Regions from separate parts of the Vibrio ponticus genome, predicted to be linked through region 1. Evidence: predicted binding sites of a transcription regulator. Region 1 holds the regulator's gene; each other region holds the start of a gene.
What was found. The regulator CRP, encoded in region 1, controls carbon source genes, mostly activating them, when cyclic AMP is high. The targets are predictions, from matches to a motif close to TGTGANNNNNNTCACA.
Positions count from the first base shown of each region.

Region 2: a site for CRP is predicted at 2,266-2,281, ahead of GZN30_RS15185 (glycogen/starch/alpha-glucan phosphorylase). Genes of this name have one in related genera too.
Region 3: a site for CRP is predicted at 4,290-4,305, ahead of cdd (cytidine deaminase). Genes of this name have one in related genera too.
Region 4: a site for CRP is predicted at 3,529-3,544, ahead of GZN30_RS10515 (CTP synthase). Genes of this name have one in related genera too.

Region 1 is NZ_AP019657.1:3,157,966-3,165,533, reverse strand. Features, by position in the region: gene GZN30_RS14290 (ABC transporter ATP-binding protein) at 1-158, shown strand, start outside; gene GZN30_RS14285 (TIGR02444 family protein) at 155-643, shown strand; gene GZN30_RS14280 (hydrolase) at 640-1,614, shown strand; gene GZN30_RS14275 (YheU family protein) at 1,668-1,880, shown strand; gene GZN30_RS14270 (phosphoribulokinase) at 2,073-2,942, shown strand; gene crp (cAMP-activated global transcriptional regulator CRP) at 3,341-3,973, shown strand; gene GZN30_RS14260 (DUF1338 domain-containing protein) at 4,424-5,215, opposite strand; gene astD (succinylglutamate-semialdehyde dehydrogenase) at 5,329-6,786, opposite strand; gene astA (arginine N-succinyltransferase) at 6,812-7,568, opposite strand, start outside.
Region 2 is NZ_AP019658.1:131,504-139,071, reverse strand. Features, by position in the region: gene GZN30_RS15185 (glycogen/starch/alpha-glucan phosphorylase) at 1-1,992, opposite strand, end outside; gene malT (HTH-type transcriptional regulator MalT) at 2,640-5,336, shown strand; gene GZN30_RS15175 (GNAT family N-acetyltransferase) at 5,362-5,841, opposite strand; gene GZN30_RS15170 (hypothetical protein) at 5,961-6,179, opposite strand; gene GZN30_RS15165 (NAD(P)H-dependent oxidoreductase) at 6,395-7,054, shown strand; gene GZN30_RS15160 (putative bifunctional diguanylate cyclase/phosphodiesterase) at 7,274-7,568, shown strand, end outside.
Region 3 is NZ_AP019657.1:1,158,307-1,165,874, reverse strand. Features, by position in the region: gene GZN30_RS05130 (HD domain-containing phosphohydrolase) at 79-1,242, shown strand; gene GZN30_RS05125 (DUF6500 family protein) at 1,300-1,518, opposite strand; gene sbcB (exodeoxyribonuclease I) at 1,737-3,161, shown strand; gene GZN30_RS05115 (CidA/LrgA family protein) at 3,204-3,569, shown strand; gene GZN30_RS05110 (LrgB family protein) at 3,569-4,246, shown strand; gene cdd (cytidine deaminase) at 4,443-5,330, shown strand; gene GZN30_RS05100 (HD-GYP domain-containing protein) at 5,414-6,625, opposite strand; gene GZN30_RS05095 (response regulator) at 6,867-7,343, opposite strand; gene GZN30_RS05090 (ATP-binding protein) at 7,345-7,568, opposite strand, start outside.
Region 4 is NZ_AP019657.1:2,371,117-2,378,684, forward strand. Features, by position in the region: gene eno (phosphopyruvate hydratase) at 423-1,721, opposite strand; gene GZN30_RS10515 (CTP synthase) at 1,806-3,443, opposite strand; gene mazG (nucleoside triphosphate pyrophosphohydrolase) at 3,642-4,448, opposite strand; gene relA (GTP diphosphokinase) at 5,094-7,313, opposite strand; gene rlmD (23S rRNA (uracil(1939)-C(5))-methyltransferase RlmD) at 7,402-7,568, opposite strand, start outside.

The DNA of each region.
Region 1 (7,568 bases):
CGGATAACTCACTGTATGAAGCCGAAAACAAGGCTAAACTTAATCAAGTTCTCGCGATACAAGCCTCCAGCAAAGCTGAGTTAGAAGACGTAGAAATGGAATGGATGGCTCTTCAAGAAGAGCTAGAGCAGATGGAACAGGAGTTCAGTGATCAATGAGTAATGAGCGCGTATACCTTTCACTTACCCTAGAACGCCTTTGGCAGTTTAGCTTGCAATACTACAGTGTGCGAGAAGTGAAAGAAGCGTGCTTAACTCTGCAAAACCATCACCATGGTAACGTTAACCTCCTGCTGCTTCTCAAGTGGCTGGATGAACAAGGCGCGACTATCGCGCCACAAGATTGGGCTCAAGTCGAACAGTGCTTGAGCCGCTCTGAAACGCTTCTCAGCAGCTTCCGAGAACTACGCCGAAAACTCAAACGTAATGTGCCCGATACCTTGTATCGTGAAACCTTACAATTTGAACTACAACTAGAAAAGCAACAACAGTCAGATTTAGTTGATTGCATCAATGGGCTTACTCTGCACAACGCCGATGATGAGTCCCTAACTCTGCGTTATTGTCGTCAGTTAGATGGAGAGCACCTTTACTCCATTTTCTCTCAACCCTTTGTACCGGATAACCCAACTGACACGCTATGACAAACTTTACTGCTGCCTCGGGCATGACCAATCCCCACATGCAAACTCTAGCGCCACGTTTTATTCGTAAAAAAGCGCTGTTTGAACCCATTTGGCAAACCCTCGATACCCCAGACGGTGATTTTATCGATCTTGCTTGGAGTGAAGATCCCCACTCCGATGCTGCACAAAACAAACCGCTGTTTATTCTGTTTCATGGTTTAGAGGGTTGTTTTTATAGCCCATACGCCAATGGATTGATGTCAGCCTTCGCCAAGCAAGGTTGGCTATCGGTGATGATGCATTTTCGCGGTTGTAGCGGTAAGCCGAATCGCTTGCCACGCGCCTATCACTCCGGTGAAGTAGAAGATGCACGTTTCTTCTTAGAGCACATTGAGCAGCAATTTCCTCAACAGACCAAAGTTGCGGTAGGCATTTCTCTCGGCGGTAATATGCTGGCTAACTATCTAGCTGAGTATGCTGATGAACCACTGCTCAATGCCGCATCGATTATCTCGGCACCACTCGACCTCTCAGCATGCTCAAGTCGTATTGAACAAGGTTTCTCGAAGCTCTACAAAGCCTACTTACTTAAGTCACTCAAGCGTAACGCGCTGCGCAAGCACCATCTACTTAAAGGTGAACTTGGGCTCACCTACCAAACCATTAAGCGCGTGACTAAGTTATACGACTTTGACGATTTGATTACCGCGCCACTGCATGGCTTTAAAGATGCAGAAGATTATTATCAGCGCTGCTCAGGCATCCATCGCCTGCAACAGATCAAACTGCCAACCCAGATCATTCACGCCAAAGATGATCCCTTTATGACTGATGCGGTGATCCCTCACTTTGTGCTGCCTGACAATATCGACTATCGACTGCTGGATAACGGCGGGCACGTCGGCTTTGTCACTGGCTCACTGCTCAAACCAAGATTCTGGCTAGAAGAGATGCTACCCGCTTACTATCAGCCACTAAAAACCGCATAATGTTAGAGCCAGCAAGACTGGCTCTCTCCCAATCATAAAAGTAAGAGGTATTTATGATTATCCCTTGGCAAGAAATTGCTGCCGATACCCTAGACAATTTAATTCGTGAGTTTGTACTACGTGAAGGAACCGACTACGGTGCGGTTGAGGTTTCACTACAAGCTAAAGTCGATCAAGTAAAAGCTCAGCTCGCTTCTGGCGAGGCAGTGATTGTCTATTCTGAGTTGCACGAAACCGTGGATATTCAGCTTAAACAGAAATTCTAATCTCTATGCGGCATAGACACTTCTGTGCCGCTACACCGTATTTTCTTCACCCATGCCCACAGTAGAATCTTTTAAACAAAAAGTTAAAGCATGTTATATTGCTGTGATATCCAAATAAGTCTGCCCAGCGCAGTACTGACTTGGAACAAACATAATTATTAACAGGAACGTTAGTTTTAGACAGGGTTTGTCATGTCAGCAAAGCATCCAATCATTGCCGTCACTGGTTCTTCTGGTGCGGGTACTACCACGACCTCCGAAGCCTTTCGCAAGATGTTCAATATGATGGACATCAAACCCGCCTGGGTTGAGGGGGATAGCTTCCATCGTTTTACACGTCCTGAAATGGATGTGGAGATCCGCAAAGCCCGTGAACAAGGTCGCCATATCAGCTACTTTGGTCCGCAAGCGAACGACTTCCCTGCTCTGGCTGAGTTTTTCCGTCAATACGGTGAAGATGGCAGCGGTAAAGTCCGTCGCTACTTGCACACTTTTGATGAAGCGGTGCCTTACAACCAAATGCCCGGCACTTTTACGCCATGGCAAGAGCTCCCAGAAGACAGTGATGTTCTGTTCTACGAAGGCTTGCATGGCGGCGTGGTGGATGGTGATGTTAATGTGTCTCAACATGTCGACTTTCTGATTGGCATGGTGCCGATCGTCAACCTTGAGTGGATTCAAAAGTTCGTCCGCGATACTCGTGACCGAGGTCATTCTCGTGAAGCGGTCATGGACTCAATTGTTCGCTCAATGGATGATTACCTAAACTACATTACGCCACAATTTTCTCGCACCCATATTAACTTCCAACGTGTGCCGACCGTGGATACCTCCAACCCGCTGGATGCGAAGGGGATTCCAAGCTTAGATGAAAGCTTTGTGGTAATCCGCTTACGTGGCTTCAAAAACGTTGACTATCCCTACCTATTAGCAATGATAGATGGGTCATTCATGTCGCGTCACAACACGCTCGTTGTCCCTGGTGGCAAAATGAGTTTTGCGATGGAACTGATTGTCAGACCGATTCTTCAGCAGTTAATAGAAACGGGCAAAATTGGCTAAATAGCGTAACCCAAGTCACCTAAAAGTGTGAGTATTACTGAGCGAGTCACGTACAAACGACCTAGAGAATACTTACCCCTGGGCGGCATTGTGCCTGTTACCTTTGTGGTAAATCAGGCACCGTGACGAGACTCTGAAGTCCGCGTTTTTAAGTCATTTAGGTAGCGATAAACGCGATTACTTTTCATACCGTGATCATGTGCACGTTTTCGCTTATAAAATAGCACCCTGTACCCGATTAAAATCAAGAAATCCTTTGGGAAAAAGGATACTATTTGAAACCGAAACACAAGATAGCTTGCAGCACTAGTAAAGTGCTCTTATCCTAGTTATCCCCATTTTGGGCTTAGCAACAACATGGAAAGCGCAAGCGTACCCTGCAGAGGAAGTGAGATATTATGGTTCTAGGTAAACCTCAAACCGATCCAACATTAGAGTGGTTCCTTTCACACTGTCATATTCATAAGTACCCATCAAAAAGCACGCTAATTCATGCGGGCGAGAAAGCAGAAACTTTGTACTACATCGTTAAGGGTTCTGTTGCGGTTCTTATCAAGGACGAAGAAGGTAAGGAAATGATCCTTTCTTACCTAAACCAAGGTGATTTCATCGGTGAGCTTGGTCTATTTGAAGAAGATCAAGAGCGCACAGCTTGGGTTCGTGCCAAGTCTCCTTGTGAAGTAGCTGAAATTTCATTTAAGAAATTCCGTCAACTTATCCAAGTAAACCCAGACATTCTTATGCGTCTGTCTTCGCAAATGGCACGTCGCCTACAAGTGACTAGCCAAAAAGTGGGTGACCTAGCATTCCTAGATGTAACTGGTCGTATCGCGCAAACGCTACTAAACCTAGCGAAACAACCTGATGCGATGACTCACCCAGACGGCATGCAAATCAAGATCACACGTCAAGAAATCGGTCAAATCGTTGGCTGTTCTCGTGAAACGGTTGGTCGTATCTTGAAGATGCTAGAAGAGCAGAACCTAATCTCTGCTCACGGTAAAACTATCGTTGTGTACGGCACTCGCTAATTCACACCTGTGAGCGAATAAGATTACAAAAGCCACCCTCGGGTGGCTTTTTTCTTTAGCGGAATCGAGAATTTGGAACGCTTCGCTCCGAGATCGGACTTCGAGATAAAACAACTTAAACCCCGTTCCATACACGAAGCACTCCAATATCTGTCAGCGGCAGCATTCCGTGTGAGAAGCATTCCCGTAGCCGTAAGCGACAGCGTTCCGTGCGCGAAGCATTCCCGCATCCGTAAGCGGCAGCGTTCCGTGCGCAAAGCATTCCCACATCCGTGAGCGGCAGCGTTCCGTGCGCGAAGCATTCCCACCTCCGTAAGCGGCAGCGTTCCGTGCGCGAAGCATTCCCACCTCCGTAAGCGGCAGCGTTCCGTGCGCGAAGCATTCCCACCTCCGTAAGCGGCAGCGTTCCGTGCGCGAAGCATTCCCACCTCCGTAAGCGGCAGCGTTCCGTTATCCGTTGGTACTCTCAAATATCTTATCGGCTGATGCGGCGACAAAGCCGGGGTAAAGCTCACCGTCTGCCATTGGGTAGCGCTTAGCAAACTCGTAGAAACCTCCGGGGATAAGCACTACCCCATCCTCAAATTCCACTTGAACTTTATCTGCCATGGTAGACGATTGTTCGAGCAACACATCGGGGGAACCTTTTACCTCTCCGCCGGATTGGTTAATCACAAAACCACAAGCTTTGAGATAGTCATTCACCTGTTGCACTTGGTCAAACTGATTGAGCTGATTAACACTCACAGTAAAGTGGTTGGCGCCATAACCGTGCGCGGCTAACCACGCGGCGTACTCACTCTCTTGTGCGAGCAGTTGATAATCTTGATGCGTCAATTGCCAAGGACGACCAGCGTACAAAAACTCACTACCTTGCATATCCTCCGCGGATACTTGAGCAACCAACTGTTTGACTATCGTTTGTAGCTGCGCAGAGCACTCTTCGACTTTAAGTTGACTAATAAACACTTTAGGTTGAGTTGGATCAGGGTGTTGATAGTGCTTGGCGACCAGTTTTTTGGCTTCAAACAGATAATCGCCAGCTTCTTGGTAGCCTAACGCTAAGAAAGGTTTAGCTAACACCTCTAACTCAACTGGCGCTAAGTTGAAGGTACGCAGGGCAATGTGGTCATTGATGAGTGGTTCATCTTCTTGCAGCAGCTTATGCACATTACCCGCTGAGGGGCAAAGGCGTGAGGTATAATCTTCCCATAGCGACTGGAACAATGTATCTGGCGTCATAGCGCCTCCTTGTTTCGGTGTAGGGTGTTGTTATTGTTCTTTGAGTAAGTCAATCAAGTGTAGTGTAAGACTAAGTCACTAGAGTATTAACCTATGTGACTTAGTCTAAGTTTTTACAAGATGATACCCGGGCTTAAGCTATCAGGTAACAAGGTTTGCTCACCTTCCATCGAAGCCATTGGGTAGGCGCAGTAGTCAGCCGCGTAATAAGCACTTGGACGCAAGTTACCCGATGCGCCCGGTCCACCAAATGGCGCATCGCCACTGGCTCCGGTTAACTGACGATTACGGTTAACGATACCGGCGCGAATGTGCTCAACAAAATATTCCCACTCCGCGTCATCGGTGGAGACTAACCCTGCCGACAAACCAAAGCGAGTATCATTGGCGAACTCTACCGCTTGCTCAATGCCTTGATAGCGAATCACTTGCAGTAAAGGACCGAAATACTCTTCATCTGGCAACGATTCGACAGCTGTTACATCAATGATGCCCGGTGAAACAAACGCGCATGAACCTAACTTTGCTTCAATGAGACTTTCACCACCGAGTGACTGCAGGTTTTGCTGAGCATCGAGGATTATGTTCGCTGCCGCTTGAGAGATCTGTGGTCCCATAAAAGGCGCCGGGTCGGCAAAAGGTTGATCAACACGAATATTACGCGTGGCTTCGACCAGTCTCACCAGCAGTTGGTCACCTTTATCACCGCTTGGTATATAAAGTCGGCGCGCACAGGTGCAACGCTGACCAGCACTGATAAATGCGGATTGGATAATGGTATAGACGGTCGCATCAAGATCGCCGTACTGCTCTGAAATCACCATCGGGTTGTTACCGCCCATCTCCAGCGCCAGCATTTTATCTGGCTGACCTGCAAACTGGCGATGCAGTAAGTGTCCAGTATTGGCGCTACCGGTAAACAACAGCCCATCAATCCCTTTTGATTCAGCGAGCGCGATCCCGGTCTCTTTGCCGCCTTGAACTAAGTTAATCACGCCATCAGGCAAACCCGCTTTCTGCCAAAGTTTCATCGCCAGTTCACCCGTCCACGGAGTTTGCTCCGACGGCTTAAACACCACGGTATTACCGGCTAACAGCGCAGGAACGATATGCCCATTGGGTAAATGGGCAGGAAAATTATAAGGACCAAAAACTGCCATAACGCCTAACGGTCTGTGACGCAGCACGATTTGATTACCTGCCGCCTCACGTTGCGACTCACCCGTGCGCTGATGATAAGCTCGAATTGAAATGGCAATTTTACCCGCCATAGCCGCCGCTTCCGTACGCGTTTCCCACAGCGGCTTCCCGGTCTCTTTGGCTATCACCTCAGCAACTTGCTCGCTATTGGCTTTGACCAATTCGGCAAAGCGCAACACGACCGCTTCACGCTGCTCAAAGCTCAGCTTTTTCCAGCTTAAAAATGCCCGTCTTGCGGATGAAACCGCCTCATCCACTTGAGCCGCCGTTGCGCTACGGCTTTGCCATACCACTTCACCACTGTATGGCGTGGTTGACTCTATCGTTTCACCTGCACCTTCTAGCCACTTACCTGCTATCCACTGTGTCATATCATCATTCCTTAACTGTTTGACGTTATTGCGCAAGCATGCGCACGTAATCCCCGTTTTCGACCTGCAAAGCCTCTGCAACATCCGGTGCGATAATGACCGACTCAGTGGCGTGGTCGTGAGCCGCTTTAGCCGCGACGGCTCTAAAGTTTTCAAACGAGGTGTTACTGATCAAATAGTCGTTATCGCTACTGTGCTCACTGATAGCAACTTTGGCGCGGAAAGAGTGACGCACCGATTCGATATTACGCAAATCGCACTCGACGGTTGGACCACCATCAAAAATATCGACGTAATTACGGCAGGTGAAGCCCTCTTTTTCCAATAGGCTCAACGCCGGCTTGGTATTGTCATGCACCTGCCCAATGACCGCTTGCGCTTCTGGGCTAAGCAAATTGATGTAGATAGGTAACTTCGGCATTAGGTCGGCAATAAATCCTTTCTTACCAATCCCGGTTAAGTAATCTGCCATGGTAAAATCGATACTGAAAAAGTTCTCTTGTAGCCATTGCCAAAATGGAGAGTTGCCCTCTTCGTCAGAGACTCCACGCATCTCTGCAAAAACGGTTTTTGAGAAACGATGAGGATGTTCCGCCATCATCAAAAAACGACACTTCGACATCAAGCGTCCATTGAGACCACCACGGAACTTCTCACGCAAAAACAAGGTACAAATTTCACTGCATCCAGTGTAGTTATTACCAAAGGTCAGCAGCTTCACCACATTATTCACCCCCAACTTGGGCGATGAATGAACAATGGTACTGATGTGGTAAGAATAA
Region 2 (7,568 bases), on a different replicon from region 1:
TTTCATATTACCGGTACCCGACGCTTCTTTACCCGCTGTGGAGATCTGCTCTGATACATCCGCCGCTGGAATAATGATTTCTGCCATACTGACGCGGTAATCCGGCAAGAACACCACTTTGAGCTTGTTGTTGATGCGAGGGTCGCTGTTTACCTTCTCGGCAATCTTATTGATTGCATAGATGATTTGCTTAGCCAAGTGATAACCCGGTGCCGCTTTGGCAGCAAAGATAAACACGCGAGGCGCCATATCGAAATCAGCATCATTCAGCAGGCGATGGTAAAGCGACAAAATATGCAACATATTCAAATGTTGGCGTTTATATTCATGTAAACGCTTGATCTGCACATCAAAGATCGCATTGGTATCGAGCTCGATGTCCATGTTGGCTTTTACCCAATCCGCTAAACGCTGCTTATTGGCTTTCTTCACCGCCATAAACTGCTGCTGAAATTCTGCATCATCGGCGTATTGAGAAATCGCCTCGAGTTGGTCAAGATCCGCAGCCCACTGGTCGCCTATCTTGTCCGTAATCAATTGACTTAGTCCTGGGTTACAGAACTTCAACCAACGACGCGGCGTGATGCCGTTAGTCACATTCTGTAAGCGATTCGGATACAATTCATGGAACTCAGGGAATAGATCGCGCTTAACCAATTCTGAGTGCAAGGCGGCAACGCCATTGACAGCATAAGAGCCAACGACACACAGGTTCGCCATACGCACCATGCGGTGGAAGCCTTCTTGAATGATAGAAAGCTTGCGCTGCTTTGAAACATCGCCTGGCCACTTCTCACGCACTTCTTTTAGGAACAAGTGGTTGATGTGGTAAATGATTTCCATATGGCGAGGCAGTAGACGTTGAATCAGTGATTCACTCCAAGTCTCAAGCGCCTCAGGCAATAGCGTATGGTTGGTGTAGGCAAACGTTTTTGAACAAATCGCCCACGCTTCATCCCAACCCATGCCTTTCTCATCAACAAAAATACGCATCAGTTCAGGAATAGCGATGGTTGGGTGAGTATCGTTAAGTTGAATGGTTTCGTATTTCGGCAACGAAGCTAAGGTATGACCCGCTTCTTCATGGCGACGCAAGATATCGCGCACAGAGGCTGCGCTATGGAAGTATTGCTGCATTAAACGCAGCGTTTTACCCTTCTCATGGTTATCATTTGGATAAAGAACTTTAGTAATGTTACCCGCATCGATCAGCGCATGCTGCGCTTCAAAATAGTTACCGTTGTTGAAACTCTCAAGTGAGAATGGCGCGATAGCTCGGCACTCCCACAAGCGCAATGGATAAACCGTATCGCTCTGATAACCAACAATTGGAATATCCCACGGCATTGCTTTTACGGTCATGCCCGGCACCCAACGGCGCACTTCACGACCATTATCCTGACTCACTTCAACGTGACCGTAAAAGCCAATTTCTTGTGCCAGTTCAGGACGAGCAATTTCCCATGGATACCCTTCTACACCACGCCATGCATCGGGTGCTTCTTTTTGATGGCATTGCTCAAAAGATTGTTTGAACAAACCGTATTCGTAGTGCAAACCATAGCCCACAGTTGGGAATTCTTGTGCGGCAAGCGAGTCCATAAAACAAGCGGCAAGACGCCCCAAGCCACCGTTACCTAAGGAAGGGTCGCGCTCTTCTTCCAATAGGTCAGTCAAGTTTTGTCCCAGCTCTTCCATCGCTTGAGAAATTGGCTCATATAAGCCCATGCTAATCAGGTTATTACCCGTTAAGCGACCAATCAAAAACTCAAGTGACAAATAGTTCACACTTTTAGCGTTACGGATTTTGTCATCTTGTTCGGTTTCTAACAGGTCAAAGGTTGTCAATTCTGCGAGGGCACGCCCCATCGCCAAATACCAAGCGCGGCTTGACGCTTTTTCAATGGTGGTGGCGTAAGTTGAGCTAAGGTGTTTTTTTACACTGTTTTGGAATGAAGCTTTATCGAAATGGATCTGCTGTGTCGGTTTCATCGTTGAAATCTCTCTCGTTTCCCTGTCATAACCCAGTTAATAAGCAATTCTTGGGCAGTACTGAGCCTAAACAACTAAACGTTACGGTCGGTCGCACTACAGAAGTAAAAGCTAGCCGTTAAGCTAGTTACATCGAGTGGTGCCACGATCCCAACCATAACTTCAAATAGGATAGTCGTATCTTGCTTAGGCATAAGCGGGGATACATCATCCTAGAGCTTCAACCCGTAAGGTGGAGATTGGGGGGCGTAGTGGGCTTAAAACCAAACAACACGTGACCAATATCACTCTTAGGCTAACTCAGTCACCCAACTCAGTGATACGTATCACTTAAAACTGCTACTTTCATTCCAGACTACTCAGCCGTTCCGCCTGATAACCGAACCAGACTAATCCCCAAATTCGTGAATTTGATCAACAAAGTGCCTCTCTGTAATTCAGTTATTAGCGATAAATTGTGCTTACTTTCTGCCTTACAGAGCCAATAAGTGACAGCCATCACATAACTAAGGCGTAGAGAGTAATAAAGCGTGAGGTAGCCGTTGTTCTAATTCATCACCACTGAGCAGCAATACATCTAATGCTGCTTTATCGCGTAACATAAGCTAAAACACACTCAATTTATCGAGTATAAGGATCAAAACAGGATGTGGATTCCTTCTAAACTCAGTCGCCCAAGCTACACCATGTCGCTGATTGCGCGTGAAAGAATCAAGCAACGCTTAACGCTAAATAAACCACACAAACTGATATTGCTACGGGCACCCGCTGGCTATGGCAAAACTGCTCTAGCAGTACAGTTCGTTGAAGTAGAAAAGAGTGTCGGTTGGTACAACATAGACGAAAATGACAACCTACCTTACCGTTTTGCTGGTTACTTTGTTGCAGCATTGAATGAGGCGACGAGCCAATCCTGTAAATCCACCCTCAAATTAGCCGAGCAAAACCCGCAACTGAGCGTCATGGAGCTGCTTACAGATGCGCTCAAGCAGATCAGTAAACACAAAGCCAACAGTTATCTAGTGCTTGATGACTTCCATCATATTCAAGACCCAGAAATACATCAGGCAATGAAATATTTCATTAAACTCATGCCAGATAACCTCACGCTACTTATCACCAGTCGCTCAATGCCACCTCTGGGTATATCCAACCTACGTATTCACGGATTAGTCATTGAAATTGAACAGAATATGTTGGCTTTTGATGTAGAAGAGACGCGAGCTTTCCTTGAGCAGCGAATTGACACCCCGCTTGAAGCAGGCAAAGTGGAGCAATTGTTTGATTACGTAGAAGGTTGGCCTTCCGCACTTGAGCTAATCGCATGGCAAACCCGCTATCAAAACCACTCATCGCTTGCCGCAAACACGCAGCCTAGCGAGCTCAATCAAACACATTTGTGGGAATATTTAATAGAGGAAGTGTTTGCCAATACCGACCAAGATACTCAGCGGTTCTTATTGCAATGTTCGGTACTCGATAGATTCAACCATACCCTTGCGGCGATAGTGACAAAACGCAGTGATGCGCAAAGTATGATTGAAAACCTGCAACGCTTTGGGCTGTTTATTCAACCGATTCAGGAGCAATATAACTGGTTTCGCTTCCACAGCCTGTTCAAAGAATTTTTGGTCCACGAAAGGAAAGTCCAACTCATTGACCAAGAGTTAGTCCTGCATCAAACTGCCGCGCAAGCTTGGCTAGCACACGCTAATCCCAAGCAAGCACTCTGGCATGCAGAACAAGCCGATTGTGAACAAATGCTCGTCGAGATATTGCAGCAATCAGGTTGGCAGTTATTTAACAGTGGTGAACTCGAGTATTTACAGCAAATATTAAGTCATTTGAGTAGCGAGCAAATCTATCGTAATGCCACCTTGTGTCTGCTGCATGCATGGATCGCACAAAGCCAACAACGCCATGAAGACGTTGAGTTGATTTTACATCATGCAGATTCCTCCCATCTCGCAACAAATAACAGCGATATTGGCGAATTTAACGCTTTAAAGGCGCAGATTGCTGTCAGCAAAAATCAACCAGAACTTGCGTTACAACTCGCCGAATTAGCCTTGAGCCAGGTTGATGGGCAAGCTTTCCATAGCCGTATTGTCGCCACGTCTGTTATTGGCGAAGTCAATCATGTGTTGGGCTACCTTGACCGCGCATTACCTTTGATGCAGCAAACCGAAAAACTCGCACGACAATATCAAGTTCATCACCAAGCGCTTTGGGCTATTGCTCAACAGAGTGAAATTCTGGTGGCAAAAGGCTATCTGCAAGCTGCATTTGATGTGCAGGAAAGCGGCTTTAAATTGATTGAAGATCAGCATTTGAACCAAGACCCTCTGTACGAGTTTTTGCTGCGCGTGCGCGCCCAATTACTCTTTAGTTGGAATCGTCTAGAAGAGGCGGAGGAATATGCACAGCAGGCGTTCTCATTAACTAAACAGATGCCTGATAAGTTGCAGTTGCAGAGCTATTCTTTATTAGCTCGCATTGCCATCTGCCGCGGGGAATTAGATAAAGCCGCCAAGTATGTGCTCGAAATTGAACTGCGCCTTGCCCAAGCCTTTTATCATACCGACGCAACGGCGAGTGCTGAGCTTTGTTTACTGCTGTTTTGGCAGGCAAAGCAAGATGGCACCAGCATTCAGCTTTGGCTAGAGAAAGCCTCTCCAATCGAGCAAGCATGCAATCATTTTACCCAGCAGCATGGGCGCAACATCGCTCGCGCGCAGACGTTGCTCAAACAACATAGCCAAGCGACTGACACACTGAACCTGCTCAAGGATGCGGCGCTACAACACAACTTGGTGGCGGACACCAGCCGTAATGCAATCTTACGCGCAGTAATCAACCTTGCGGCTGACAAGCCATCGGTCACCATTGAAAGCTTGAAGCAAGCGCTACTTCTGACCAATCAAACCGGCATCGTTGGTGACTTTCTTTACGATATTGAAGCGCTCACGCCACTGCTAGAGCAACACAGTTTCCTGGCAGAACTTGATGACCTCACTCGTTACCGTGTCAATCAACTGCTGAAGTCGGTCAATCTGGCGCAGCGCTCACGCGCAAACCATTTTGACGAAGGGTTTGTTGACCGATTGGTGCATCACCCTCAAGTTCCAGAACTGGTGCGTAATAGCCCGCTCACGCAGCGAGAATGGCAAGTGTTAGGCTTGATCTATTCTGGCTTAACCAATGAACAAATTGCGCACGAATTGGACGTGGCAGGCACCACAATTAAAACCCATATCCGTAACTTGTATCAGAAGTTGAATATCGCCAATCGCAAGCAAGCAATCGCGACCGCAGAGAATTTAATCAAGATTGTGGGCAACTAAAAACGCAGCATTTCGCTGCGTTTGACTAATCTTGCTCGGCAAAGCAAGTCAAGCGGTCACCATCTAAACGATATGTGCGCCATTCACTCTGCTCTTGTGCGCCTATAGAGTGGTAAAAATCAATCGCTGGTTGATTCCAATCTAGCACTGCCCATTCAAAACGTGCACAGTTGTTCTCTAACGCCATCTTTGCCAGCGTTTTCATGATTAATCGCCCAGCACCAGAGCCGCGATGGTCTGGTGTCACGTACAAGTCTTCCAAGTACAGTCCATACTTGCCCATCCAAGTGGAATAGTTGAAGAAGTAGACCGCAAAACCAACTGCTTCTCCGTGATGTTCACAGATCAACCCCATAGCTGTGGCATCATCAGAAAACAAGCTTGTACGTATATCGTCTTCGGTGGCTTTAACATGATGAGAGGCTCGCTCGTAATCCGCGAGCTCATGAATAAATCGGTAAATGGTCGCGACATCGGCTTCCGTAGCAGATCGCATTTTGAACATGATGACTTCCTTGTTTTTGTGTTCGAGATGAAAGATTAATCACAATATCAATATGATAGAAAAAAACCAATGACTAATAAGTTTCAAAAGCGATTAGCAAAGCCAAAATAAAATAGTCTCTAAGGCTCTATCTCTCCTATCGAGTAAAGCACCAGTTCCGGTGGATTAGAGCCTTCGCCTAGTGATTGAACATCTTCACCTTCCGCTTTGAGTTGTTCGATAACTTGTAAGCCAATTTGTTGTTCCACGTTGATAATGATCGGCATCTCGGAGGCAGAGACACCGAAACGCGTAGCAATTAATAACTGTCTGACTTTCTCTTTATCACTCTCAGCCATCGCTCTCTCCTACTATGTTTACTTATCTCTAAACCAGTTTAGAAGCTAGAACTGAGTTTCGCTCTCTGTCATCAGCAGAGCCCTATTAAATCATCATTATCAATATTTTTTTGATAATGTTTCAATTGCGAGATAGTTTTTCTCTCCTGTCGTTCCCCCTAGAATGCACCTCGTAGACACGGCAAGCGCCAATATAGAATTCAAAAGGTACGACTATGACACATCCAATTATTGCTGACTTACAATCACGTTATACTGCAAAACGCTACGATGCTGAAAAGCGTATCTCACAAGCGGATCTCGATGTGATTTACCAAGCAATTCGTCTATCTGCATCATCTATCAACTCACAGCCTTGGAAATTTATTGTGATTGAAAGTGACGCAGCAAAACAACGCTTTCATGACACCTTCGCGAATAAGCACCAATTTAACCAACCGCATGCTAAAGAAGCATCACACGTTATTTTGTTTGCTTATAACCCAAACTACACCAAAGACAACTACAAAAAAGTAGTCGACGCGGAAGTGACTTCAGGTCACCTACCAGCAGACATGTACAACAACATGCTTGATGGTGCTTACACATTTGCTGAAGCAAATACTGACGAAAATGGCTTCAACGGTAACTGGACTCGCGCGCAAACATACCTAGCACTAGGTAACACACTGCACGTTCTCGCGCGTCTAGGTATTGACTCAACCACAATGGAAGGCGTTGACCCAGAGCTTATCGGTGAACTGTTCAAAGAAGAATTGGATGGTTATGTATGTGAAGTTGCCCTAGCGATGGGTTACCACAAAGATGGTGAAGACTATAACCACGGCAAACCAAAAGCTCGTCTAGCAATGGAAGAGATTCTGCAAGTACTTTAACGACTAAATAGTCAACTAGATCTCATTTAGCCTCCTGTTCATTCAGGGGGCTTTTGTCTATTTAAGGCGGATAGATTTAGATGGTACGTTTTGCATAAAAAAGAAATGTTTCTCATTGGTGAGACTATTCAACATTTGCCGATAATTAATGTTGAAGCTTCTCACTCTACTAAATAGCATACGCATCCGGTTAGATATCAACCTGTTAGAGAATGATAGATGGATCGTTTCAAAGATTTAGGGCAAGTACAAACACCTATTTGGGTGTATAGCTTTGAGCAACAAAGCATCTTGTGGGCTAACTCCGCAGCACTGGAACTGTGGGAGGCTAAAGACAATCAAGAACTTTCTCTGCGTGACTTAAAATCAGGCATGTCGCAAGCAGTTCAAGCGACACTCGAAACCTACCGAGCTAAATTTGAGTCCGGCGACACGATCCGTTCGTGGTGGCACATTTCACCAAACCAAAATAACAAATGCTTGTTGTGTGATTTTTCCGGCATTGAAACCGAGG
Region 3 (7,568 bases), 2.0 Mb from region 1:
TCGCTACTTAATGATTAACCGAAGCATCGGCTAAAAGACTTTACGTTGCGCCAAGTACTCACCGCTGCGGAGCCACGGATGCTGGACTTTCACAAATTAGACCTAATCGCACGAAAAAATAAGAAATTTACATCTCTTACCAATGATATCTTCGAATATGTGAGAGCGTCATACCCTTGCTTAGGTCGTATATCGCTGATCTCAATTGACGGCAACAAGTTGTCCACTTACCACACTGAAGACATATCACAGCGCGAGAAGTCGATTGAGTTTGAAGAAGTCGTCATTCGCCAAGGGTCAAGCATTGAGCAAATTATTTCCCAATCTTGCTATCGCATTATCGATGATATTCGAGCACTACCCGAGACCCGACATGTACAGATGTTAAAAAGCTCAGGCTACGTCAGTAGCCTCGCCTATCCTGTCATTCACAATAGCAAAGTGATTGGTATTATCTTTTTTAACTCTAAAACCCCTTACCTTTTCCAAGATACAGCCGTCAAAAAAGATTTTTTCTATGTTTCTCAGTTGATTGCTACTTTGCAGATTTTGGTGTTTGAACGTCAAAGTCACTTTAATAAGTTGCTCACCATCGCACTTAAAATAGGGCACGAGCGAGACCCAGAAACTGCACAACACTTGGTGCGAATCGGACGTTACAGTGAGGCTTTGGCGAGACTGCTAGCCAGGCACAAACCCGAGATAACCACTGAGTTTATCCATCGAATCAAGTGCTTTGCGCCATTTCATGACATTGGCAAATACCGTATTCCTGATCACATCCTTTTCAGTACTGAGGTATTTACCAAAGAAGAACGCGCCATAATGAACCAACACACCATTTACGGTGAAGAAATTATTACTAATGTGGTCAATATGGCAGATCTCACCAACATCCCTTCAGAAGATGTGACATTCCTGAAAAACATCATCCGCCACCACCACGAAGCTTACGATGGTACAGGGCACCCTGATGGTCTATCGGGGGTACATATCCCTCTGGAAGCACGAATTGTTACCCTCGCGGATGTATTTGATGCGTTGTTGACGAGACGTCCCTATAAAGAGCCTTGGCCGCTGGAAGAGGTGGTTGCTTTCGTCAAGCAGAAATCCGGTTCATTGTTTGACCCTCTTTGCGTTGATGTACTGCTCGCGAACCTAAATGAAATGATGATTATCCGCCAAAGGTTTGCAGACGATCCAAGTGAAACACATCACTTAGAGGGAGAATCTGTCGTTTAACTGTCACCGTTAATCGTTACAATCGCGACCTATACTTTGCTAAATCGAGAAGAACCATTATTGACCGGATTCAACCATGGCAACAATTTTAACTGCCTTTTCAAAGTGGTCGAGTTGATGAGTTTGGATCCACCACGTCGCCGCCTCTATCAGTAATTCTGGATCGTCATTTTTGTTGGCAAAAAATGCATAAAATGACACACCAACGTTGTCGCCTTTCTGCGTTATTTTCTTTTGGCAAACCTGAATGACTTTGTTTCTTAGCGACTCTCTCATGACTAAACCTCCCTATTTCAATGAAAATCATCATTGGACTGTACAAATATACAGTGATTAATTTTAATTTCAATCCTTTGCCTAAATTTGATTTTCATGCTGTCTCTTAACCGATAGTAAAAGGCTTGAAAAATCAGCGTTTGACGCATCACTCGATTGCTTAGCAAGCGCCTCAGTGGTCTAATAGTGAGATAGTTAATATGTGTTTGGAAAATACAATGCAACAAGAGCACCAACCTACGTTTTTCTTCTTCGACTACGAAACGTGGGGAACCAGTCCCGCTAAAGATCGTCCGAGCCAATTTGCAGGCGTTCGCACGGATATGGATTTCAATATCATTGGTGAGCCTCTTGTTATCTATTGCCAACCACCATCGGACTATTTGCCTTCTCCAGAAGCGGCGCTCATTACTGGTATTACGCCTCAATTAGCGGCGAGTAAAGGTCTACCAGAGCCCGAATTTATCGCCCAAATTCATCAGCAACTCGCCACGCCAAATACCACTAGCCTTGGCTACAACAGTATTCGTTTTGATGATGAAGTAACGCGCTACACTTGCTACCGTAACTTTATCGATCCTTATGCCTGGAGTTGGCAAAACGGTAATTCACGCTGGGATCTATTAGATGTGATGCGCGCCTGCCATGCACTTCGCCCCGATGGCGTTGAATGGCCAGAAAATGAAGAAGGTTTTATCAGCTTTAAACTCGAACACCTCTCTGTTGCAAACGGCATTGAACACAGTAATGCCCATGATGCGATGGCTGACGTAATTGCCACCATCGAAATGGCGAAAAAAGTCAAAGCGGCGCAACCAAAACTGTTCGATTACTTCCTCAGTATGCGCCATAAACGCAAGCTCAATGAGCTGATCGATATCGTCAATATGACCCCGCTGATGCATGTATCAGGCATGTTGGGTAAAGAGTGTCATTACACCAGCTGGATTGTGCCTGTTGCTTGGCATCCAACCAACCAAAATGCGGTAATCACCGTTGATCTTGCAAAAGACCCGCAAGCCATCCTCGACCTCGATGCTGACACGCTGCGCGAACGTCTTTACACCAAACATAGCGATTTAGCCGAAGATGAGTTGCCAGTCCCGGTAAAATTGGTGCACATTAATAAGTGCCCTATCCTCGCTCCGGCAAAAACATTGACTGCGGAGAATGCAGAGAAGATCGGCATTAACCGTGAACAATGCTTGGAAAATTTACAACGACTTCGCCAACATCCAGAAATTCGCGAAAAGTTGATTGCCGTGTTTGGCGTTGACCGTGAGTTTGAAAACAGCGCTGACGTTGATAGCCAACTTTACGACAATTTCTTCTCACCATCGGACCGTGCCGCGATGGACATTATTCGCCAAACACCAGCGGAGCAGTTAGCCGATCTCGATATTAGTTTCAGTGACCCTCGCATCGAGCCACTGCTATTTAGATATCGCGCGCGTAACTTCCCTTGGACTTTGAGTGAGCTAGAGCAACAAAAGTGGATGAACCACTCTCGTGACTACTTCCAAAGTCGCATAGACGACTACATGATAAATCTTGAAAACTTAGTTCACGAACATGAGAGTGATACAAAGAAGATTGCACTATTAAAATCTGTGTACCAGTACGTCGAGAAACTTGTCTCTTAATTTCTACTTTTCTCGGTGATTTTTCGCTAACGGCGCACCAAAATGGCTAACAAAATACTTAAATATGCCGTCTCTATGGGGTTGATCCTGCTCTGCCTTCTAGCTGGCGTTAACATTCAAAGCCTACTCGGAACATCGATTCCGGGTAGTATCATTGGCATGCTGATCCTGTTTGGATTGATGGCAAGTGGCTTAGTACCTGGCGATTGGGTTCAACCCAGCGCCAATTTATTTATCCGCTACATGATTTTGCTCTTTGTACCAATCAGTGTCGGCTTAATGGATCATTTCGATACCCTGATCCACAACGCGTTACCGATACTCGCAGCTGCGGTCGGTGGTACATTTATCGTCCTTGTTGTATTAGGTCTCATGCTCGATCGACTATTGAAGCGAGGTAATAAATGATGTGGATGCTCGCAACAATCATCACCTTTTTTATTGCCCGTTGGATTAGCCGAAAATGCAATACGCCGATAATGAACCCACTGCTTATCTGCATTGCAATACTGATCCCAATCCTCACTTACTTCAAAGTGCCCTTCGAAACCTATTATGCGGGCAATGAGTGGCTGAGTTTTGCTCTGCAACCTGCAGTCGTGGCGTTGGCATACCCTCTCTATGAACAGTTACCTCAAATTCGAGCAAACTGGCGGATTGTCATGTTGGCATGTGGTGTGGGGAGTATTATGTCGATGCTCACAAGTACCCTTATCGCCGTAGCGCTTAAAACCGACCTATCACTGATTGCGAGTCTACTAGGTAAGTCAGTCACCACCCCAATCGCAATGGAAGTGTCGCGTAACTTAGGTGGCGAACCGGCAATTGCGGCGATTTTGGTTTTGCTCGTTGGCTTGTTTGGCGCGATTCTCGCCTACCCAATCTACAACATGCTCAACATTACCCACCCAGTTGCCAGAGGCTTGACCATGGGTACCGTATCTCACGCGCTTGGCACCGCAACCTGCGCTGAGAAGAATGGTGAAGACGCGGCATTTAGCTCACTTGCCTTAGTTCTTTGTGGTGTTATCACTTCCATTATCGCCCCAAGCTTCTTCGCTTTTGCGCTTTGGCTAAGCGCATAGACTACAATTCAACCAATCAGACACGATAAGGTCACACTACTTGTGTGACCTCACTCTAACTATGTAATAATGTAATCCGTTGCATTTTGTATAATGATCTGTGTCACGGTTTATTCCCAATATCGACATAGAATGTAAATTCAAAGATAACGAAAGTTCACTTTCTAATCGAAATAGAATTACTAAAGGATTTCTTATGAGAAGCCGTATCGAGCAAGCATTGCAAACTCTACCATCCAACGTAGCTGATTACCTTTCTCCTATCGTGATGGCGGAAAGCTTTGATGCGACAATTAGTCCAGAGCAATACAATGAGCTATTAGCACTCTCCGATATGGAAGATGCTAAGCTTCGCGTCGCATTGCTCCCTATTGCTGCTGCCTATTCATACGCGCCTATTTCAAACTTCTACGTTGGCGCTATCGTTCGTGGTTTAACAGGTCGTCTATACTTTGGTGCCAACCTTGAGCTTAATGGCGCGCAATTAGGTCAAACCGTTCATGCCGAGCAATCTGCGATTAGCCATGCTTGGATGAAAGGCGAACAAGGCTTAAGTGATATTACAATTAACTTCAGCCCGTGTGGTCACTGCCGTCAATTTATGAACGAGCTGACTACCGCTGACAAGCTGATTGTTCAACTGCCTGAACGTGCAGAGATGACGTTGCAGCAATACTTGCCTGAATCATTTGGTCCTGCCGATCTTGGCGTCGAATCAGGTTTGATGTCGCTGGTTGATCACGGCAAGCAAGCCGAAGAGCAAGACAGCCTTGCCAAACTTGCACTGGCAGCACTTAACCGCAGCCATGCGCCATATACCAAAAACTTAAGTGGCGTAGCAATCAAACTGAAAAATGGCTCGGTATATCAAGGTAGTTATGCCGAAAACGCTGCATTCAACCCTAGCCTACCACCACTGCAAGTTGCGCTTTGCCAAATTCTTTTAGCTGGACAGAGCTTTACAGAGATTGAGTCAGCAGCACTGGTAGAAATGAGTGATGGTAGCATCAGTCATCTGGCTGATACCCAGTCAACGCTAGAGGTGATCAATCCAGATATTCCGCTAGTGTATTTGGCGGTATAAACCCTTAGTACTGAGTTGTACTGATAAGCAAAAGGCGCCAATTGGCGCCTTTTGTATAAAAACTACAGTGAAGAATAGAACGATCAAAGGTCGAAAAATGGTTTCGGGTCAATCTCCAATGTATGCGGAGCAACCGCTTTTTCAATCTTGACTGCGCTGTGTTTAAGGTCGACAAAACTCACTTCAATGAAGCGCTTGTACTTGCGTGAATAGAAACATTTGATCTCTGGTTTCAACGGTTCGTCTTGATTCGACGTCCAAACAATGCCAATTCGACCATCGCTTAGCTCAACTATCGACCCCACCGGGTAGACACCGATACAGTTGATAAATTTATACACCAGATCCTTATCTAAATGGTTGCCACTTAGACTCAGCAAAATCTTAAATGCTTCTGCCGAACTCATGCCTCGTTTGTAACAGCGGTCCGCGGTTAACGCATCATAAATATCCACTATGCTGCTCATCCGTCCATGCAGTGGCAGTTGTTCAGCGGTCAAACCTGCCGGATAGCCTGAACCATCGAGTTTTTCATGGTGCATGAGACAAACATCACGAGCGATGCTGCTTAAACCTTTAACATTATCGATAATATCTTTAGCGAACACTTGGTGAAGCTTCATGTGTTCAAATTCTTCTGCGGTGAGCTTAGCTGGTTTATGCAGTACTGCATCATCGACTTTAATCTTGCCAACATCGTGGATAATGCCGCCAATCGCAACTTGCTTAAGTGTCTCTTTTGGCAAGCCAAGATGTTTACCAAAGCTAACCAGTAGACAGGCGACATTGACAGAGTGCTCTAAAAGGTACTTATCTTTATCTCGCAAAGCGGAAACACATTGCAGCGCGTCAGAATCAATCAGTACTGATTCAATGACATCGTCCGCCCATTGATCAATCTCATCAACATGAATAACCTTACCTTCGAATGTGTCGGAGATAAGTTTTTGCACCAGACCACGAGCTTCGTAAATAAGTTTAGACGCACGCTTTTGCTGAGCAAAACGACTCTGTCTCTTAGGTCGAATATAAGATTGAAGCGTAACTTCTTGAGCTGGTGCTGGTTCAACACCCTCTTCAACAGGTTTAAATTGGCAACGTTTGTCCGAAAGTGTTTGATCAACCCACGCAAGCTTAACGCCGTTATTTTTCAATTGTTGAATGGCATTGGCATTAGAAACTCGACCAGCATTGGAAAGGTTAACACGCTGACTATGTTCTATCGCTGTCACAAACATACCCACAGCCAGAGTATCAATAGAGATCTTTATAGAATTTTTTGGATCATACTGCATCGTGATATCAAATTTCGTATCCATTCAAAGCAAGCATGCATTATATTACGACCACTAAAATATATCCTCCTCCAAAGTATTGTTTGCGTTATTTTTGTTCATACTTAAGTTTAGAAAACTCTAGCAGTTCACAAAATCTTCATAACTCACTCGCAAAATTTACTCACTATCGAGTTAATACTTATTTATATGTGCTAAACGAAAGCGCCCTGTTGACAAACAGAGCGCCTAAATATTCACACTACATTCTCAATTTCTCTAAAACCACTTGTTGATCTAAATAACTATGGTACTCGGTGTAATCTAAGCCTGAATCGAATATATATTCAGTTGCAAGACGAATAACCGCCTCTAATAACTGATCGGCTTGCCATGGCTTTTCAAAATATTGATTAATACCAGCGGTATTAATCGCTTGAATGGTGTCACTATGTGTCGCCTGCCCGGTGAGTAATATCTTCTTAGTCTTGCTGAAGCGTCGGTCACAACTCACTTCAGTCAGTAACTCTACGCCCGTTTTGCCCGGCATCACATGGTCTGAGACCAATAGCGCAATATACTCGCCTTCCGAGTCCAGCTCATCCATAAGCGTTAACACTTCATCAGCTGATTCGCAATCTTCAATATTGAGCCATTCAGCCAATGGCTCAAGATCTTGCAATACCGCGCTCAGAACCTCTCGTTGGTCGTCGACACAAATTACATTTAGCTTGTCCATGTTAATCCTCGATAGGTAATTTAATTCGAAAAATAGTTTGATGTGGTTCGCTTTTAACCGCGACAGACCCGCCATATCCCGAGACAATTCTTCTGACAATAGAGAGTCCTAATCCCAAGCCAAACGATAACCCTCCTTTTTTTGTGGTGAAATTAGGGTCAAATATTCGTCTACGAGTATTTGAATCTATTTCAGGTCCATTATTCGTAATCGTGACTAATATTC
Region 4 (7,568 bases), 790 kb from region 1:
TCCAGAAAAGCCAGATTCCGTAAGCGCAGCGCTCCGTAAGGCGAAGCCGTTCCCATATCCCGAAGCAAAGCGTTCCATAGGGCGAAGCCCGTTCCCATATCCGTAAGCAAAGCGTTCCGGAGGGCGAAGCCCGTTCCCACATCCCGGAGCAAAGCGTTCCGTAAGGCGAAGCCGTTCCCGCCTCTCGAAGCGCAGCGTTCCCGATTCTCTGTCTCGAGAAAAACAAAAGGCCCCACCGAAGTGGAGCCTTTCTAAAAAGCTATTTAGCTAAGCTTATGATTAAGCTTGACCTTTAACTTCTTTAAGACCGCTTCTTTGAAATATGGGGGAGCGCGCTCACCGTGAGCTTTCCTCCAAATACAAAAACGCCCCACCGAGGTGGAGCGTTTCAAAGCATTAAGCTAATAACTTAGAAATCTAAATTATTGACCTTTAACTTCTTTAAGACCGTTGAAAGGAGCGCGCTCACCTAGAGCTTCCTCGATACGGATAAGTTGGTTGTACTTAGCAACACGGTCAGAACGGCTCATAGAACCAGTCTTGATTTGACCTGCAGCAGTACCTACCGCTAGGTCAGCGATAGTTGCATCTTCAGTTTCGCCTGAACGGTGAGAGATTACAGCTGTGTAACCTGCGTCTTTAGCCATCTTGATTGCAGCTAGAGTCTCAGTTAGAGAACCGATTTGGTTGAACTTGATTAGGATAGAGTTAGCGATGCCTTTCTCGATACCTTCAGCTAGGATCTTAGTGTTAGTAACGAATAGGTCGTCACCAACTAGTTGAAGCTTGTCACCTAGAAGTTGAGTTTGGTGTGCGAAACCAGCCCAATCAGACTCGTCTAGACCGTCTTCGATAGAAACGATTGGGAACTTGCTAGCTAGGTCAGCTAGGTAGTGGTTGAACTCTTCAGAAGTGAAAGTTTTACCTTCGCCTTTCATGTTGTAGATGCCAGCTTCTTTGTCGAAGAACTCAGATGCTGCACAGTCCATAGCTAGAGTAACGTCTTTACCTAGTTCGTAACCAGCAGCTGCAACAGCTTCTGCGATAACTTCTAGAGCTTCAGCGTTAGACTTAAGGTTTGGAGCGAAACCACCTTCGTCACCAACTGCAGTGCTGTAGCCTTTAGACTTAAGAACTTTAGCTAGGTTGTGGAATACTTCTGCACCGATACGTAGAGCTTCTTTAAGAGTCTTAGCACCAACTGGTTGGATCATGAACTCTTGGATGTCAACGTTGTTGTCAGCGTGCTCACCACCGTTGATGATGTTCATCATTGGTAGAGGCATAGAGAACTGACCAGCAGTACCGTTTAGCTCAGCGATGTGCTCGTATAGAGGCATGCCTTTAGCAGCAGCTGCTGCTTTAGCGTTTGCTAGAGAAACCGCTAGGATAGCGTTAGCACCGAATTTAGATTTGTTTTCAGTACCGTCTAGTTCGATCATCACTGCGTCGATTGCAGCTTGGTCTTTAGCGTCTTTACCAACTAGAGCTTCAGCGATTGGGCCGTTTACAGCTTCAAGAGCTTTAAGAACACCTTTACCTAGGAAACGTGATTTGTCACCGTCACGTAGCTCAAGAGCTTCGCGTGAACCAGTAGAAGCGCCTGATGGAGCTGCTGCCATACCAACGAAACCGCCTTCTAGGTGTACTTCAGCTTCAACAGTTGGGTTACCACGTGAGTCGATGATTTCACGACCTAGAACTTTAACGATCTTAGACATTAATGTTTCCTCTCGTATAAATATAAATGTCGAAATTAAAGGGCAGTCGCAAACCTTCGCAACTGCCCGTATCCTTTTTACTTCTTACTTCAATTCACCGCGCGAGTTTTCTCCCGCAGCTTTTACGAAACCTGCAAACAATGGGTGACCATCGCGAGGAGTCGAAGTGAACTCTGGGTGGAACTGAGCCGCTACAAACCATGGGTGGTTCGGGTTCTCAATCATTTCCACTAGTTTCTTGTCCGCTGATAGACCTGATACTTTCAGACCCGCTTTCTCGATTTGCGGACGAAGGTTGTTGTTCACTTCGTAACGGTGACGGTGACGTTCGTGAATCGTCGCGTTACCGTATAGTTCACGAGCTTTAGTGCCTTTCTCTAGGTGACATAGCTGTGAACCAAGACGCATTGTACCGCCTAGATCTGATGATTCAGTACGTTCTTCAACTTTACCTTCAGCATCAACCCACTCAGTGATTAGACCAACCACTGGGTACTTAGTGTCTTTATTAAATTCTGTTGAGTGTGCGCCTTCCATACCCGCAACGTTACGCGCGTATTCGATCAGTGCCACTTGCATACCTAGACAGATACCAAGGTAAGGAACTTTGTTTTCACGTGCGTATTGTGCAGCAAGGATCTTACCTTCAATACCACGGTCACCAAAGCCACCCGGTACTAGGATTGCGTCTAGACCTTCTAGAACTTCAGTACCTTTAGTCTCTACATCTTGAGAGTCTACATACTTAATAGTGACGCTTAGACGATTTTTCAAGCCCGCGTGTTTCAATGCTTCGTTTACTGACTTGTAAGCATCTGGTAGTTCGATGTATTTACCGACCATACCGATAGTTACTTCGCCCGTTGGGTTCGCTTCTTCGTAGATTACTTGTTCCCACTCAGAAAGGTCTGCTTCTGGTGCGTTGATACCGAAACGAGCACAAACTAGGTCGTCTAGACCTTGAGACTTGATAAGTTGAGGGATCTTGTAGATTGAATCTACGTCCTTCATTGAGATTACCGCTTTCTCAGGAACGTTACAGAATAGCGCAATCTTCTTGCGCTCGTTCGCTGGGATCATACGATCTGAGCGGCAAACTAGGATATCTGGTTGGATACCGATTGATAGCAACTCTTTTACAGAGTGCTGAGTCGGTTTAGTTTTCACTTCACCTGCTGCTGCAAGGTAAGGAACTAGAGTTAGGTGCATGAACATTGCGCGTTCACGGCCGATTTCAACCGCTAGCTGACGAATCGCTTCCATAAATGGTAGTGACTCGATATCACCTACCGTACCACCAACTTCAACGATCGCTACGTCATGGCCTTGAGAACCATTGATCACGCGGTCTTTGATTGCGTTTGTGATGTGAGGGATAACTTGGATAGTTGCACCTAGGTAGTCACCACGACGCTCTTTAGCTAGAACGTCTGAGTAAACACGACCTGCTGTAAAGTTATTACGCTTAGTCATCTTAGTGCGGATGAAACGCTCGTAGTGACCAAGGTCAAGGTCTGTCTCTGCGCCGTCTTCTGTAACAAACACTTCACCGTGTTGAGTTGGGCTCATAGTACCTGGGTCAACGTTGATGTAAGGGTCAAGCTTCATCATAGTCACTTTAAGACCACGAGCTTCAAGAATAGCTGCAAGAGATGCTGCTGCAATACCTTTACCTAGAGAGGATACAACCCCGCCAGTAACAAAAATGTAATTTGTCGTCATGTTTAACCTGAAATTGGTTGAATGAGGGAAAATGGATTTCTTCTGGACGGGATGTAAATATACCAGAAGCCCCTTACCGCCACAACGTGAAATCTATCACACCACTATTAATTATTTTTTGCTTCAAATCAAAGTGAATGATTCAGATTAATTAAACTTGTAAATAGGATGAGTCAATTTTATCCCAAATAAGCCTAATTACAGCGCGATACCCCGTTCTTCTTGCTTAATTTTTTGCCAATATTGCTCAAGTTCATCTAAGCTACAGTCCGATAAATTTTTTCCGTCTTGATAAACTTTTTCTTCCACCCCGGCAAAACGACGAGCAAATTTTAGGTTTGCTTTCGCTAACGCCACCTCTGGGTTGGTATCCAAATGTCGTGCTAAATTGACCACAGCGAACATTAAATCGCCTAATTCCAGCTCAATATTCTCCTGTTTGCTGTCAGCAAGCATCGACTCTTCAAGCACCTCATCCAGCTCTTCACGCACCTTGTCGACCACAGGTCCTAATGAGTCCCAATCAAAACCAAAACGAGCACACTTCTTCTGTATCTTTGTAGCACGTAATAAAGCAGGTAGAGAGTTTGGTATTGAGTCTAGAATACTTTGCTCTGATTTGCCTGCCTCTGCCTTTTCTTTTGCTTTCTCCGCTTCCCAATTGGCGTTGATTGCTTCATCGGATTCAAACTCAACATCGGAAAATACATGCGGATGGCGACGTGTTAGCTTTTCATTCACTGTCTCAACCACCGCAGAAAAGTCAAACAGTCCCTGCTCTTTTGCTAGCTGGCTGTAGAAGATAACTTGGAACAATAAGTCGCCCAACTCTTCTTTTAGATTCGACCAGTCTTGGTTGTGAATAGCATCAACCACTTCATAGGTCTCTTCTAGCGTGTGCGGCACAATAGTGTCAAACGTCTGCTTACGATCCCACGGACAGCCCTTCTGCGGGTCACGCAGCGTCGCCATGATCTGTTCTAACTGTTCAATTGGATGACTCATTACTTTTCTCCTCTGCTCGTCTGTTGTACGAGCAGCTAATAAACAAAAAGGTGAGCAGCACAAACCACTCACCTTGAATTTTTTCTATCGCGTAACGTTAAGTCGTAGCCGCATGTTTTTTTAAAAGCGAGATTCCCTATCACGTTCGTTCCTCACTGTAGGGAATGACAATACAGGGGCTCGCGTGCTTACTCTAACTATCCATTTTTCTAAATAGTTGACTCTTAGCTCTCACACTACAACTTTTTCGCTATAGATTTGGCGTCGTAGCTAGGCAGCCAGTAAAAATATGCTCCTAAACATAGCCTACTATGCGATGGAGATATTCCCTGCAACCATCAGAGCTTAGCCTAAATGTCTATTTTTCTAAGTAGTTGACTGTTAGCTCGCACACTACAACTTTTTCGCTAAAGATTTGGCGTCGTAGCTAGGCAGCCAGTAAAAATATGCTCCTGAACATAGCCTACTATGCGATGGAGATATTCCCTGCAACCATCAGAACTTAGCCTAAATGTCTATTTTTCTAAGTAGTTGGCTGCTAGCTCTAGGCGGCAAGTTGATTTCGACTCCTGAGCATAGTCCACTATGTGATGGAGCGAAATCAACGCAGACAACAACGAGATACAGCCAAATACGACGAAAAATTTAGCCGAGGCGCTTCACCAGCATCACATCTTTAATCTGCTCAACCCGACTAATCAAACGATTCACCACCTCGATATTGCTGACCTCTAGATCAAAATCTAGGATCGACAATTGATTGCGGTAATCGACGCGGCTCTTCATGCTGTTCACTTTCACTTTCTCGTTGGCAAACAGAGTGGTGATTTCTTTGAGTAGACCACTACGCTCCATTGCCTCGACACGCAGTGTCAGCATGTAGGTACCGGCAAAACCGGCGCCCCAGACGGTATCAATGATACGCTCTGGCGCGTGATGACGCAGATCATCAAGCTGTTCACAGTCGGCGCGGTGCACTGAGATACCACGACCTTGAGTGATGTAACCTTTGATTTCATCACCTGGAATCGGCTGACAGCAACGTGCTAGGTGCGTCATTAGGTTATCTACCCCTTCCACCACCACGGCGTCTTTATTTGGACGTGTTGGGGTTGAAGGTTTGTTTTCCGCTTCAAGCAATTTTTCTAGTGCTTGCTGATCTTCTTCTTCGGCGGTAGGTTTATTTACCAGCGCGTTGATGTGGTTGATGATCTGGTTAATACGCAGGTCACCACTACCGACGCCGACGAATAGCTCATCAGAGGTATTCATGTTGAAACGCTTGAGCGCATACTGCTCTGCGTCTTTTAGCGTCGCACCGATTTTCGCCAACTCATGCTCAAGGATTTCACGCCCTGCTTCGAGGTTTTTCTCACGGCTCTGCTTACGGAACCAAGCGTTGATCTTGGCACGTGCACGCCCTGACGTAACAAACCCTGTTGATGGGTTTAACCAGTCACGTGATGGGTTGGGCTCTTTCTGGGTGATGATTTCAACCTGATCGCCCATTTGCAGTTTGTGAGTAAACGGCACGATACGACCACCGACCTTGGCACCGATACAACGGTGACCAACCATCGAGTGAATGTGGTAAGCAAAATCGAGTGGCGTTGCGCCCATTGGCAGATCGACTACGTCGCCGCGTGGCGTAAAGGCATAGACGCGATCGTCGAAGACTTGGCTACGAACTTCATCAAGCATTTCACCTGAATCAGACATCTCTTCTTGCCAATCCAGTAGCTTACGTAGCCAAGTAATTTTCTCATCGTAACCACTGCGACCGCTGCCACCTTCTTTGTACTTCCAGTGCGCCGCCACACCAAGTTCAGAATCTTCATGCATCTGCTTGGTACGAATTTGGATTTCGATGGTTTTACCTTCCGGACCAAGAATCACAGTGTGAATCGATTGGTAACCATTGGGTTTAGGGTTGGCAACGTAGTCATCAAACTCGTTCGGTAGATGCTTGTATTTGGTATGCACTACGCCAAGTGCGGCATAACAATCTTGCAGTTTGTCCGCGATGATACGCACGGCACGCACATCGAAAAGCTCGTCAAACTCCAAGCCTTTCTTCTGCATTTTGCGCCAAATACTGTAGATGTGTTTTGGACGACCACTCACCTCTGCGTTAATGCTTGAAGTTTTCATTTCTGATACGAGGTCGTCAACGAAATCTTTGATGTACTGCTCTCGAACGATACGACGCTCAGAAAGCTGTTTGGCAATTTGCTTATAGGTTTCTGGCTGCTGGTAGCGGAAAGCGTAATCTTCGATTTCCCATTTAAGCTGACCAATGCCGAGGCGGTTAGCAAGTGGCGCATAAATATTGGCACACTCTTTTGCTACTGCACGACGCACTTCGTCTGGCGCTTTTTTCACTTCGATAAGATTACAGATACGCTCTGCCAGCTTGATCACCACGCAACGGAAGTCATCAACCATTGCTAGCAGCATACGGCGCACGTTATCGACTTGAGCAGAGGCAGCACTACCCTCTAGGGTCACGTTTAGTTGACCTAGTGCCGCCATCTCTTCGACACCATCAATCAATTTGATGATCTCGTTACTGAAATCTTCTTCAAGTTTCTCACGCTGCAATGCACCGCTGGAAACCAACGGGAACAGCAGCGCTGCAATCAACGTTGGTTTATCCATTGATAACGTAATCAAGATCTCAATCATCTCTCGACCACGCCACAGTAGCAGTGGAGCGTTCTCGTTACCTTGAAGGTATTGTTCACACTGATGATAAACTTGTGTTAAGCGCTGAGCAGTTTGTTGTTCCTGCTTTAAGCTAGTAATCCACTTATCTAGCTCAAACTGTTCATCTTGATTTAAATGCGCGCTTCTTACCGCAACCATCTTTTTTCGTCCTAGTAGTGATTTTATTTACCGACTAACCATGTCTTATAGGCTATTACAGCCTGTGTTAGTTCACTTTTTATTTTACCTAGCGCATGACAAATAATGCCATTGACTCAAGGTGTCCCGTGTGAGGGAACATATCTAGCATACCGAGTTTCTCCAACTGGTAGCCTTGTTCTAACAAGCTTTGGCTATCTCGCGCCAATGTAGCTGGGTTACAAGAAACGTATACTACACGGCGTGCGCCCAAAC